Alkalilimnicola ehrlichii MLHE-1: one gene and its partner. The protein of the gene in region 1 binds, or shares a complex with, the protein of each later gene. Links are inferred from orthologs where the notes say so. Each region holds a gene or a part of one and is shown on either strand. Other genes may lie near its edges. The genes, in order: secA and secY.

The links.
Region 2: the proteins of secA (region 1) and secY are in contact, whole or in part, in a crystal structure (PDB 3DIN), measured with the Thermotoga maritima proteins. The link is inferred for Alkalilimnicola ehrlichii MLHE-1 from one-to-one orthologs. Residues at the interface, in WP_004082002.1 of Thermotoga maritima: Glu261, Ala262, Arg263, Lys300, Ala301, Arg302, Thr303, Ile304, Ile305, Leu323, Tyr324, Asp325, Pro326, Val329, Ser330, Tyr333, Ile336, Lys340, Phe345, Val349, Glu363, Phe364, Tyr374, Ser375, Gly376, Gly377, Glu393, Ile395, Thr482, Ser483; in WP_004081795.1 of Thermotoga maritima: Glu108, Gly109, Glu110, Glu111, Ala236, Glu237, Arg238, Arg239, Ile240, Thr241, Ile242, Gln243, Tyr244, Ala245, Arg246, Arg247, Val248, Thr249, Gly250, Arg251, Arg252, Val253, Tyr254, Gly256, Ala257, Ser258, Thr259, Tyr260, Leu261, Pro262.

Annotation. Positions count from the first base shown.
Region 1 is NC_008340.1:2,361,707-2,368,449, reverse strand. The notes cover bases 1,308-4,594. They hold secA (preprotein translocase subunit SecA), read left to right. Parts: upstream 1,308-1,664; coding sequence 1,665-4,394; downstream 4,395-4,594. Other genes in these bases: argJ (bifunctional glutamate N-acetyltransferase/amino-acid acetyltransferase ArgJ), read left to right, coding at 4,405-4,594; MLG_RS14900 (DUF721 domain-containing protein), read right to left, coding at 1,308-1,553. Also shown: MLG_RS10595 (DUF1631 family protein), read left to right, coding at 1-1,078; more of MLG_RS14900, read right to left, coding at 1,089-1,307; more of argJ, read left to right, coding at 4,595-5,601; MLG_RS10575 (Nudix family hydrolase), read left to right, coding at 5,606-6,565; cell division protein ZapD, read right to left, coding at 6,599-6,743. UniProt on the Escherichia coli protein: Required for protein export, interacts with the SecYEG preprotein conducting channel.
Region 2 is NC_008340.1:523,091-529,494, reverse strand. What follows is about bases 348-3,295. They hold secY (preprotein translocase subunit SecY), read right to left. Parts: upstream 2,520-3,295; coding sequence 1,176-2,519; downstream 348-1,175. Other genes in these bases: rpsE (30S ribosomal protein S5), read right to left, coding at 3,147-3,295; rpmD (50S ribosomal protein L30), read right to left, coding at 2,956-3,144; rplO (50S ribosomal protein L15), read right to left, coding at 2,520-2,954; rpmJ (50S ribosomal protein L36), read right to left, coding at 949-1,062; rpsM (30S ribosomal protein S13), read right to left, coding at 510-869. Outside these bases: rpsD (30S ribosomal protein S4), read right to left, coding at 1-30; more of rpsK, read right to left, coding at 46-347; more of rpsE, read right to left, coding at 3,296-3,647; rplR (50S ribosomal protein L18), read right to left, coding at 3,663-4,016; rplF (50S ribosomal protein L6), read right to left, coding at 4,031-4,564; rpsH (30S ribosomal protein S8), read right to left, coding at 4,578-4,973; rpsN (30S ribosomal protein S14), read right to left, coding at 5,009-5,314; rplE (50S ribosomal protein L5), read right to left, coding at 5,337-5,876; rplX (50S ribosomal protein L24), read right to left, coding at 5,886-6,206; rplN (50S ribosomal protein L14), read right to left, coding at 6,217-6,404. UniProt on the Escherichia coli protein: The central subunit of the protein translocation channel SecYEG. Consists of two halves formed by TMs 1-5 and 6-10.

The DNA of each region.
Region 1 (6,743 bases):
ATACCCCGGGGGTGAGGTCCGCGAGGAGGATAATCCGCTGGATCCCGGCCGGGTGGCGCAGTGTTTTGCCCGGGCCATCGACGTGCTGCGCGTGGGGCTGGAGCCCCGACTGGTGCTGCTCAAGCTCTTTGATCGCCACCTGATGCGGGGGTTGGGGGCGATCTACGCCGAGGTGGAGACCGCCATGACCGGCCGCGCGCCGGTGGTGCCGGCCCGTGGCCCGTCGGGGTTGGATCATGCCGGTGGTGGCAGTGATCCGGCCGACCCGGGGACACAGGGGGCCGCCGGTCTGTCATCCGGGGCCGATCGGGACGCCGAGCGGGCGATGCGCCAGCAGGCGGAAGAGAACCGCAGCCAGGTCGAAGCGGCGCGGGAGCGGGTGCGCCGGGAGGTCGGCCGCTGTCTTGAGGGCCGGAACCCGCCGCGGCTGGTGCGGGAACTGCTCGAGGACACCTGGTCCCGGGTGCTGTTCATTACCTGCCTCAAGGAGGGCGTGGACAGTGAGACCTGGGTCCGCCAGTGCGCCCTGATGGAGCGCCTGCTCTGGAGCGTGGAGCCCCATGACGACCCGGTGGTGCAGCAGCAACTGGTGGTGGAGATACCGTTGCTCCTGCACGAGCTGGCCGAGGGGCTCTCCTGGGTGCTTTACAATCCCTTTGAGATGCACAAACTGCTGCGCGCCCTGGAGGCCGAGCACCTGCGCTGCCTGCAGGCGGCCGATCCGGCCCTGGACGAGTCGGTTTGGCCGGCGGAGGCCGAGGCCGTGGGGGCGGATCCGCGTGATCTGGAGGCCAACCGTCAACGGCTGCGCCAGGTGCCGGTGGGGACCTGGTTCGAGTTCCTCCGCGATCACGGGCGTCGGCTGCAGGGCCGGCTCGCGGAGCGGCGCGACGACGGGCGGGCGATGGTGTTCGCCAACCGGGCCGGGTTCAAGGTGTTGGAGACCGGCGTGGACGATCTGGCCCAGGGCCTGGCCGACTCCTCCGTGCTGATTCTCGACGACAACCGCCTGTTCAATACCGCCTTGGCGGATGTGGTCCGGCGCCTGAAAGAGCGCCATGCCGGGCAGCGGGACTAGCGTTCCACTGTCAGTCCAGTGGGTCGTCCGGTTTGCCCTCCGCGTGCCGGGCCAGCCGCAGTAGCGCCCGGCGCAGGGGCTCCGGTGCCTGTTCCGCGCTCTGGCGGATGCTCTTGATGGCCTCCGGCCCCGGCGGTTGTCGGGGGGGCTGGCGGCGGCGTGCCCGCTCCCGGGCCGGGCGGACTTGCACCTCCAGCCGCCGCGGGCGAAGCCCCCCGATGCGTTCCGCCGCGTCCAGCAGGGGCGTCTCCAGGTAGCGCAGCCGGGTGGCCCAGAGGCTGTCCTCGGTGACCAGCAGCAGGCGTTCGGCATCCAGTGCGGCCAGTTTCCAGGGCCCGTGGAGCTCCGGCGGCATCTCGGCGTTCAGCCGCCGCGCCAGTCGGGCGAAGTGGCCGAGCTGGCGCAGGGTGCGCTGCTCCACCGGCAGGTTGTTCAGCCAGTGATTCAGGGGCTTGGGTCTGCCGGGCTGACTCATCGGGTCTCTCCGCGGTTGCCGCCGGGGTCATGCGACCCCCAGCCATATGATATATAGTAGGTCGCTTCCCGAACCATCGATGAAACCCGAGCAGTCCCCCTGGGAGAGTTCATGTTCAGCGCCATTGCCAAGAAGGTCTTCGGCACCCGCAACGATCGCGCCGTGAAGCGCCTGGCCAAAGAGGTTGAGCGCATCAACGCGCTGGAACCCGAGATAGAGGCCCTCTCCGACGACCAGCTGCGTGCACGCACCGAGGCGTTCCGCGAGCAGGTGGAGCAGGGGCGCACACTGGACGACCTATTGCCCGAGGCCTTTGCCGTCGCCCGGGAGGCCTCCCGGCGGGTCCTGGGGATGCGCCATTTCGACGTGCAGCTCATCGGTGGCATGGTACTCCACCAGGGCAAGATCGCCGAGATGAAGACCGGTGAGGGCAAGACCCTGGTGGCCACCCTGGCGGTTTACCTGCATGCCCTGAGCGGCCGCGGGGTGCACGTGGTGACGGTCAACGACTACCTGGCCCGTCGCGATGCCGCCTGGATGGGGCGCATCTACGAGTTTCTGGGCCTCTCGGTGGGCGTGGTGGTCCCCGGCCAGAGCCGGGAGGAGAAGAAAGCCGCCTACGAGGCCGACATTACCTACGGCACCAACAACGAGTTCGGCTTCGACTACCTGCGTGACAACATGGCCTTCCGCCCCGAGGACCGGGTGCAGCGGGAGCTGGCCTACGCCATTGTCGACGAGGTGGACTCCATCCTCATCGACGAGGCGCGGACCCCACTGATCATCTCCGGGCCGGCGGAACAGAGCAGCGAGCTCTACCAGCAGATGACGCGTATCGTGCCCAGGCTCCAGCGCCAGGAGGAAGAGGACGGCCCCGGCGACTATTACCTGGACGAGAAGGCCCGCCAGGCCCATATCACCGAGGAGGGGCACGAGAACATCGAGCGCCTGCTCCAGGCCGAGGGGTTGCTGGAAGAGGGGGAGAGCCTGTACGACGCCCGTAACATCTCCCTGGTGCACCATCTGAACGCGGCCCTGCGTGCCCACACCCTGTTCCAGAAGGACGTCAACTACCTGGTGCAGGACAACAAGATCGTCATCGTCGACGAGTTTACCGGCCGCGCCATGCCCGGGCGGCGTTGGTCCGAGGGGCTGCACCAGGCGGTGGAGGCCAAGGAAGGGGTGCCCATCCAGTCCGAGAACCAGACGCTGGCCTCCATCACCTTCCAGAACTACTTCCGCATGTATGAGCTGCTCGCCGGCATGACCGGGACGGCGGACACCGAGGCGTTCGAGTTCCAGCACATCTACGGGCTGGAGGTGCTCTCCATCCCCACCCACAAGCCCATGATCCGCGACGACATGACGGATCTGGTCTACCGCACGGCGCGGGAGAAGTACGACGCCATCATTGAGGACATCCAGTGGTGCGCCCAGCATGATCGCCCGGTGCTGGTGGGTACTACCTCCATCGAGGCCTCGGAACTGCTCTCGAAGGCGCTGCGCAAGGCGAAGATCCCCCACAATGTGCTCAACGCCAAGAATCACGAGCAGGAGGCCGGGATCATCGCCAACGCCGGCCTGCCGGGGGCGGTGACCATTGCCACCAACATGGCCGGTCGCGGGACCGACATCGTGTTGGGCGGCAACCTGGAGGCGGAGTTGGCCGAGTTGGGGGAGGACGCCAGCGAGGAAAAGATCGAGCAGGTCAAACGCGACTGGCAGGCCCGTCACGACCGGGTGATCGAGGCCGGCGGCCTGCATGTGATCGGCACCGAGCGTCACGAATCCCGGCGGATCGACAACCAGCTGCGCGGCCGCGCCGGCCGGCAGGGCGACCCCGGCTCCTCCCGCTTCTACCTGTCGCTGGAGGACAGCCTGCTGCGCATCTTCGCCTCCGAGCGCATGTCCGGAATGATGCAGCGCCTGGGCATGGAGGAGGGTGAGGCCATCGAGAGCCCCATGGTCTCGCGGGTCATTGAGAATGCCCAGCGCAAGGTGGAGGCGTACAACTTTGATGTTCGCAAACACCTGCTGGACTTCGACGATGTCGCCAACGACCAGCGCCGGGTGATCTACCAGCAGCGCCGGGAGTTGCTGGAGGCCGACGACGTCTCCGAGACCGTCGATGCCATGCGCAACGACGTCATCGACAGCGTCATCTCCGAGTTCATCCCGCCCGGCTCCATCGACGAGCAGTGGGACGTGGCCGGCCTGGAGGAGACCCTGGAGTCCGACTTTGGACTCAAACTGCCGCTGCGCCAGTGGTTGGACGAGGACGACTCCCTGCACGAGGAGACCCTGCGCGAGCGCATCCACCACGAGGTGGAGGCCCATTACCGCGGCAAGGAGGAACTGGCCGGGGCCGAGGTCCTGCGCCAGTTCGAGAAGGCGGTGATGCTTCAGGTGCTGGACAAGACCTGGAAGGACCACCTGGCCGCCATGGACTACCTGCGCCAGGGCATCCACCTGCGGGGCTACGCCCAGCGTAACCCCAAGCAGGAGTTCAAGCGCGAGGCCTTTGCCATGTTCCAGGAGATGCTGGAGGGGCTGAAGCGCGAGGTGGTCGGACTGCTCTGCCGGGTCCGGGTCCGTGCCGAGGAGGACGTGGAGGCGGTGGAGGAGCAACGCCGCCGCCAGGGCGATATGCAGTATCGCCACGCCCAGGCCAACAGCCTGTCCGGGCAGGGCGCCGGCGGCGAGGGGGCCGCGGGCGGGACGGCGCGGGGGCCGGTTCAGCAGGCGGATCAACTGCCCTTCGGGCGCAAGGTCGGCCGCAATGAGCCCTGCCCCTGCGGCTCCGGCAAGAAGTATAAGCAGTGCTGCGGCAAGCTGAGCTGAGGAGGGTGGCATGAGCGAACCGCAGCCGCTTCCCGTGCCCGGTGTACGGCTCGGCACGGCCCAGGCGGGTATCAAGCGGGTCGGGCAACGGGACTTGGTGGTCATGGAACTGGCCGCCGGCAGCCGCTGCGCCGCGGTCTTTACCCGCAACCGCTTCTGCGCCGCACCGGTGCACGTGGCGCGCGAGCACCTGGCCGCCGGTAGCCCCCGCTGGCTGCTGATCAATACCGGCAACGCCAACGCCGGCACCGGCGAGGCCGGGATGCGCGACGCCCGCGCCTGCTGCCAGGCCCTGGCCCAGCAGGTGGGCGTGGCGCCCGAGGCGGTCCTGCCCTTCTCCACCGGTGTCATCGGTGAGCCGTTGCCGGTGGACCGCATCGTCGCCGGGCTGCCGGACGCGGTGGCGGCCCTGAGTGAGGCGGGCTGGCAGGAGGCCGGTTGGGGCATTCTCACCACCGACACCCGGCCCAAGCTGGCCTCAGCCACGGTCCAGCTGGCGGGCGGGGCGGTGACGCTGACCGGCATGGCCAAGGGCTCGGGCATGATCCGGCCCAACATGGCCACCATGCTGGCCTTCGTGGCCACCGACGCCGACATCCCGCAGGCCACCCTGCAAGGGTTGCTGGGCGAGGCGGTCGCCCAATCCTTCAACCGGGTGACGGTGGACGGCGACACCTCCACCAACGATGCCTGTACGCTGGTGGCCACCGGCCACTCCGGTGTGGCGCTTGCCGGCGAGGGGGACCGTGAGCGGTTGGCCTCCGCCCTGACCGACCTCTGCGTCACCCTGGCACGGGCGATCGCCCGCGACGGCGAGGGCGCCACCCGGCTGATCAATGTCGTCGTGGAGGGCGCGCAGGCGGTCGCCGAGGCCGAGCGGGTGGCCTTCACCGTGGCCGAGTCGCCCCTGGTGAAGACGGCCCTGTTCGCCGCCGACCCCAACTGGGGGCGCATCCTGGCCGCGGTGGGCAGGGCGGGCATCGATGATCTGGACGTCGCCGGCGTGACCATCGACCTGGACGATTACCGGATCGCCGAACAGGGGGGACGGGCCGCCGGGTACGATGAGGCCGAGGCCTCCCGCCGCATCCAGGGCTCGGAGGTGACCATCCGCATCGGCCTGGGGCGGGGCGCGGCCGCCGCCACCGTCTGGACCTGCGATTTCTCCTACGACTACGTGCGCATCAACGCGGAGTACCGTACCTGAGCCCATGGCGCGTCTGCACGTGGCCGTGGGTGTCATCCTCGACGACCGGCAGCGGGTACTGGTGGCGCGCCGGGCCGCCCACCGCCACCAGGGCGGGCGGTGGGAGTTTCCCGGCGGCAAGGTGGAGCCGGGCGAGACGGTGGTGCAGGCGCTCTGCCGCGAACTCGAGGAGGAGTTGGCGATCAGCCCCACCCGCACCTCGCCGATGATGCGCATCGAACACGACTACCCGGACCGCCGCGTCAGCCTGGATGTGCACCGGGTGAGCGCCTGGCGGGGCGAGCCACGCGGGCTCGAGGGCCAGCCGCTGGCCTGGCTGAGGGCCACGGAGTTGGCCCGCCGGCCTTTTCCGCAGGCCAATCTCCCCATCATCCGACGGCTGGCCCTGCCGCCCTTTCTGATCATCACCGAGCCGCTGGCCCCCGGTGACCTGGCGGGCCTGGCGCGCCGGCTCCAGTCGCTGGCCGTGCCGGCTCGCGGGGCCTGGCTGCAGCTGCGTCTGCCGGACTGGGATGATCGGGCCTATGGCCGGGCGCTGGCGTTGGCCATCAGGACCCTGGGGCCCCGGGGGGTGGACGTGACCGCGAACCGCTCACCCGCGGTGGCACGCCGCGCCGGTGGTCACGCCCTGCACCTGAACGCCCGCGCGCTGATGGCCTGCGAGGCGCGTCCCGAGGGCTTTGTGCGGGTGGGGGCCTCCTGCCACAGCCCTGAGGAACTGGCCCGGGCCGAGGCCCTGGGGCTGGACTATGCGCTGCTCTCTCCGGTCGCCGCCACGGCCTCGCACCCCCGGCAGGTGCCGTTGGGCTGGGAGCGATTCCGGGACTGGCTGGGCCGGGTGGACCTGCCGGTCTACGCCTTGGGTGGCTTGGGGCCGGAGGCGCTGGAGTTGGCCTGGGCCCATGGGGCGCACGGGGTGGCGGGGATCCGCGGCTTCTGGCCGCCGCGCGGATCGCCGCCATAGAGCGCGCCGATGGCGGAGGCGCCGCCGGCCGCCTCAGATCGCGCAGGTGTAGAGGCTGAAGGGGATGGCTGCGCGGGTCTGCTCCGGCCGCTCCCGGGTATCCGGCTGGGCCATGAAGCGGATGGTGACAAAATACCGGCTGCCGCTGATCTCGGGGAAGACCGCCAGCTCCGGATCC
Region 2 (6,404 bases), 1.8 Mb from region 1 along the record:
CTTACACGTGGGACCGATGTACCTTGCCATGACTTAACTCCTGGATCAGACGCGGCGCTTCTTGGGCGGCCGGCAGCCGTTGTGCGGAATGGGGCTGACGTCGGAAATATTGGTGATCCGGTAGCCCACGGCGTTCAATGCGCGCACCGCCGACTCACGACCCGGCCCCGGGCCCTTGACGCGAACCTCCAGGTTTTTCAGGCCGTAATCCAGGGCAGCCCGGCCGGCACGCTCGGAAGCCACCTGGGCCGCAAAGGGCGTGCTCTTACGGGAGCCACGAAAGCCACTGCCGCCGGCGCTGGCCCAGGCCAGGCCATTGCCCTGGCGGTCCGTGATGGTGATAATCGTGTTGTTGAAGGTCGCGTTGATGTGCGCGATGCCGTCAACCACCGTACGCTTGGCACGCTTAGTGCGTGACCGGGTCGCTGCTTTCGCCATTTGCTAAATCCTGATCTTGAAGATTCACTCGAACCCTTATTCGGCCCTGCCCCGCCGGGCGGGCAGGCGGGTTACTTGCCTGCCGGACCGCGACGCGGGCCCTTACGGGTACGGGCATTGGTCTGCGTGCGCTGACCGCGTACCGGCAGACCGCGACGGTGACGGATGCCGCGGTAGCAGCCCAGATCCATCAGCCGTTTGATGTCCATGGCCACGGCACGACGCAGGTCACCCTCGACCTCGTACTTGCCCAGCGCGGTACGGATCGCCTCGAGCTCCTGCTCGGTGAGTTCCTTGACCTTGCGGTCCCGCGGCACGCCTGCCTCATCGCAGATGGCCTTGGCCCGGGTACGGCCGACGCCGTAAATAGAGGTCAGCGCCACCCAGGCGTGCTTGTGGACGGGAATGTTGACACCTGCAATACGGGCCATGAAGCCTCTCTCCCAGTCTCAGTGCGCGGAAAACCCGCGATTGTATCCAAACCTAGTGCCCTGCTGCAACTCCGGCCGCTCAGCCCTGACGCTGCTTATGCCGGCCGTCGGAGCAGATCACCCGCACCACACCGTTGCGGCGAACGATCTTGCAGTTACGGCAGATCTTTTTGACCGACGCACGTACTTTCATGATTCGTCTCCAAAACCAAAGCCTGTCACCCGCCTGCCCGAACCCGGGTGGGCGCGAAGGATATCAGAAAATCCCGCTGAGCGCGCCCCCGCGAGCGCGGGGGCCGCCAGGTCTCACCGCAGGAGACCCCCGCCGGCCGGACCCTGTCCCTTGAGGTTCGCCTTCTTCATCAACGGCTCGTACTGGTGCGACACCAGGTGGGCCTGCAATTGCGCCATGAAGTCCATGATGACGATGACGATAATCAGCAGGGACGTCCCGCCGAAGTAGAAAGGCACGTTCCAGTACAGGATCAGGAACTCCGGCAGCAGACAGACGGCGGTGATGTAGATGGCCCCCCAAAAGGTGAGCCTGCTCATCACACTGTCGATGTACTTTGCGGTCTGCTCGCCCGGCCGAATCCCCGGGATAAACGCACCGGAGCGCTTCAGGTTGTCCGCCGTATCGCGGGCGTTGAACACCAGCGCCGTATAGAAGAAGCAGAAGAAGATGATGGCGACCGCGTAGAACGCCACATACAACGGCTGCCCCGGGCTCAGCGTGGCCGCCAGCGGCCCCAGCCATTCGATCCCGGTGCCCTCGCCGAACCACTGCCCCAGCGTCGACGGGAACAGGATAATGCTGGAGGCGAAGATCGGCGGAATCACCCCGGCCATGTTCAGCTTCAGCGGGAGGTGGCTGCTCTGGGCCTGGTACATCTTCCGGCCCTGCTGCCGCCGCGCGTAGTTCACCGTGATCCGGCGCTGACCCCGCTCCACGAACACCACGAAGCTGACCACCGCGACACCCAGCACCGCCAGCGCCAAGATGACCCCGGCGCCGATCTCACCGGTGCGGTTGAGCTCCAGCGTGCCGCCGATCGCGCTCGGCAGCCCGGCGACGATGCCGGCGAAGATGATGATTGAGATACCGTTGCCGATACCCCGCTCGGTCACCTGTTCACCGAGCCACATCAGGAACATGGTCCCGGTGGCCAACGTCACCGTGCTGATGAACACAAAGGCCGGCCCGGGCGTTGCCGCCACACCCTGGCTCTGCAACGCGACACTGATACCGATCCCCTGGAAGATCGCCAACCCGAGCGCCCCGTAACGGGTGTACTGGGTGATCTTCCGGCGGCCCGCCTCACCTTCCTTCTTGAGCCGCTCCAGGGTGGGAATCACCGCCGTGAGCAGCTGCATGATGATGGCGGAGGAGATGTACGGCATGATGCCCAGGGCGAAGATGGAGAGTCGCTCCAACGCGCCACCGGCGAACATGTTGAACATCTCCAGGATCGTGCCCCGCTGCTGCTCCACCATGACGGCGAGCGCTTCGGGGTCGATCCCGGGGATCGTGATGTGGGTGCCGATGCGGTAGACAATCAGCGCCATCAGCACGAAGACCAGACGCTGGCGCACCTCGGTCAGCTTGCCGAGTCCGCCCAGCCCTGCCGCATTGCTCCCGCCGGTGGCCACTTACGCCTCTACCTTTCCGCCAGCCGCCTCGATGGCCTCGCGGGCACCCTTGGTGACCGCCAGCCCCTGCACCGTCACCGCGCGCTCCACTTTGCCCGAGGCAATCACCTTGGCCGTGCGCACGCCGCGATTGATGATGCCGGCCTGCTTCAGCGTCAGCAGGTCCACGGTATCACCCTCGACCTTGTTCAGCTCGGACAAGCGCACCTCGGCCCGGGTCAACGCCTTGCGGGAGCGGAAGCCCACTTTCGGCACCCGGCGCTGCAAGGGCATTTGACCGCCCTCGAAGCCGACCTTGGTGAAGCCCCCGGAGCGGCTGTGCTGGCCCTTGTGGCCACGGCCGGCGGTCTTGCCATTGCCGGTACCCGCACCGCGGCCGACGCGGTTCGCGTCGGGACGGCTGCCGGCGGCCGGACGGAGGGAATTCAAACGCATGTCAGCACTCCTCGACTTCCAGGAGGTAGGCCACCTTGTTGATCATGCCCCGGTTCTCCGGGGTATCGGCCACCACCACGCTGTGATTGATGCGGCGCAGACCCAGACCGGCCACACAGGCCTTGTGGCTGGCAATCCGGCCGACGGTGCTGCGCTTCTGGGTCACCTTGAGCTGCTTTTGAGTCGTCATGGCTAGCCTACGATGTCCTCAACCTTCTTGCCCCGGCGGGCCGCAACGGCATCCGGGGAGTCCACGTCCGTCAGCCCCTTGATGGTGGCGCGCACCACGTTGATGGGGTTGCGGGAACCGATCGCCTTGGCCAGCACGTCCTGGACACCCACCACCTCAAAAACCGCGCGCATAGCCCCGCCGGCGATGATGCCGGTACCGGCCGACGCTGGCTGCATGTAGACCTTGGACGAGCCGTGGTTGGCCGTGACCGCGTACTGCAGCGTGCCCCCATCGAGGTGAACCCGCTTCATGTTGGCCCGCGCCTTTTCCATCGCCTTCTGGATGGCGGCCGGCACCTCACGCGCCTTGCCGTAGCCGAAGCCCACCTGGCCGTCACCATCACCTACCACGGCCAGCGCGGTGAAACCGAACTGCCGGCCGCCCTTGACGACTTTGGCGACCCGGTTGATCGCGACCAGCTTCTCGCGAAGGCCGTCATTCTGTGCGTCAGTATTCGCCATGAATCCTGCCCCTGATTAGAATTGCAGGCCGGCCTCGCGGGCGGCATCTGCCAGCGTCTTCACCCGGCCATGATACTTGAAGCCGGAGCGATCGAAGGCCACGCGCTCAACACCTGCGGCCTTGGCACGCTCGGCGATGAGCCGGCCCACCTCGGCAGCGGCCGAGCAGTTGCCGGTGCCCTCGGCCCGGCTGCGCAGATCCTTCTCCACCGTCGAAGCGGCGACCAGGGTGCGGCCGCCGTCCGGGGCGATGATCTGCGCATACATGTGCCGCGGCGTGCGGTGCACGCTCAACCGATGCACCTTGAGCTCGGCGATCTTGGCGCGGGCCCGGCGCGCACGCCGCAAACGGGTTGCTTTCTTATCCATACGCCTGAACCTGCCTACTTCTTCTTGGCTTCCTTGAGGACCACGCGCTCATCCGCGTACCGCACGCCTTTGCCCTTGTAGGGCTCCGGCGGCCGGAACGCCCGGATCTGCGCGGCGACCTCGCCCACCTGTTGCTTGTCAGCGCCCTTGACGACGATTTCCGTCTGGCTGGGCGCCTCGATGGTGATCCCCTCGGGAACCGGGTAATCCACCGGATGGCTGAAGCCCAGGGTCAGGTTCAGGTTCTTGCCCTGGACCTGCGCCCGGTAGCCAACGCCACGCAGCTCGAGCTTGCGCTCGAAGCCCTGGCTCACCCCGGTGACCATGTTGTTCAGAAGGGCCCGGGTGGTCCCAGCCAGGGCAACCGCGCGCCGGTCATCCAGTTGCGCCTGAACCCGCAGCTCGCCGTCTGCCTGCTCAACGGCCACCCAATCGTGAACCGTCCAGGCCAGCTCGCCCTTCGGGCCCTTTACCTTGACGTCCTGCCCATCAAGCTTGACCTCCACTCCGGACGGCACCTTGACGGGTCGTTTCGCTACTCTCGACATTGTTCAACCTGCCTTAGAAGACGTAGCAGAGCACCTCACCACCGTGACCCGCCTCCCTGGCGGCACGGTCGGTCATCACGCCCTTGGAAGTGGAGACAATGGCCACGCCCAGCCCGTTACGCACGCGGGGCAGAGAACCCTTGTCCTTGAACAGCCGCAGCCCCGGGCTGGAGGCCCGCTCCAGCTCGCGGATCACCGGCTCGCCCTGGTAGTAGCGCAAGCTGATCTTCAGCTCCGGCTTCTTCTCATCGCCGCCGACCTCAAAGGACTCGATGTAGCCCTCTTCCTTCAGCACGTTGGCGATGGCCTGCTTGATCTTCGACGACGGCATGCTGACTTCGGCCTTCTCCGCCCGTTGGGCGTTGCGAACGCGGGTCAGCATGTCAGCAATGGGATCGGTCATGCTCATGGTTATACCTGCCTGTATGGGTAGCGCGAGCGGGCTTACCAGCTGGACTTGACCAGACCGGGAATCTCGCCGTTCATGGCCGCCTCGCGGAGCTTGTTCCGCCCCAGCCCGAACTTGCGGTAATAGCCCCTCGGCCGACCGGTCACACGGCAGCGGTTCCTGCCCCGGACAGGGCTCGAGTCCCGCGGCAGCTTCTGCAACTTCAGCTGCGCCTCGAACCGCTCCTGCTGGGTGGCGTCAACGCTGTTGATAATCGCCTTCAGCGCCTCGCGCTTCGCGGCAAAGCGGCGGACCGTCTTCTGCCGCTTGCGCTCGCGCTCAACCATTGAAACCTTTGCCATCGCCGGAACCTATCTCGTCTGTTTACTTGCGGAACGGGAAGTTGAAGCCTTCGAGCAGGGCCTGGCCCTCCTCGTCGGTCTTCGCCGTCGTGGTGATGGTGATATCCATCCCGCGCACGGCGTCCACTTTTTCGTAGTCGATCTCCGGGAAGATCAGCTGTTCCCGGACACCGAGGTTGTAGTTGCCCCGGCCGTCAAACGACCGCGGATTGAAGCCGCGGAAGTCGCGGATGCGCGGCGCGGCCACGTTGATGAACCGGTCCAGGAACTCATACATCCGCTCCCGGCGCAGCGTCACCTTGCAGCCGATGGGCCAGCCGTCGCGGATCTTGAACCCGGCCACCGACTTGCGGGCGTAAGTCAGAATCGGCTTCTGACCGGCGATCTCCGCCATCTCCGCCTGCGCGCTCTCCAGGACCTTCTTGTCCCGTACCGCCTCGCCCAGGCCCATGTTCAGGGTGACCTTGCTGAGCCGCGGAATCTCCATCACGTTGTCATAGCCGAACCGGTCCCGCAGGGCCTGCTTGACCTCGGCTTGATACTGTTCTTGCAGCCTGACCATCACCGCACCTTAACCGTCGACCAGTTCGTTGTTGGACTTGAAGTAACGGGCCTTGCTCCCGTCCTCCAGCACCCGGATGCCTACACGATCACCCTTCTCCGTGGCTGGGTTGTAGAGCGCCACGTTGGACTGATGGATCGGCTTTTCCTGCTCGATGATGCCGCCGGCCTCGCCCTGCTGCGGGTTACCCTTTCGGTGGCGCTTCACCACGTTGACGTTCTCGACCAGGAGCTTCTCCTGGTCGGGATACACCCGAATGACACGCCCGCGACGGCCTTTGTCCTTGCCGGCGATGATGACGACGTCGTCGCCTTGCCTGATCTTGCGCATGACTACCTCTTCAAAGCACCTCGGGCGCCAGGGAGATGATGCGCATGAACTTCTCGCTGCGCAGCTCCCGGGTCACGGGCCCGAATACGCGGGTTCCAATGGGCTGAAGCTGGTTATTCAGCAGCACGGCGGCATTGCCGTCGAATCGGATGACGGAGCCGTCCGGACGGCGTACACCGCGGCGGGTCCGAACGACGA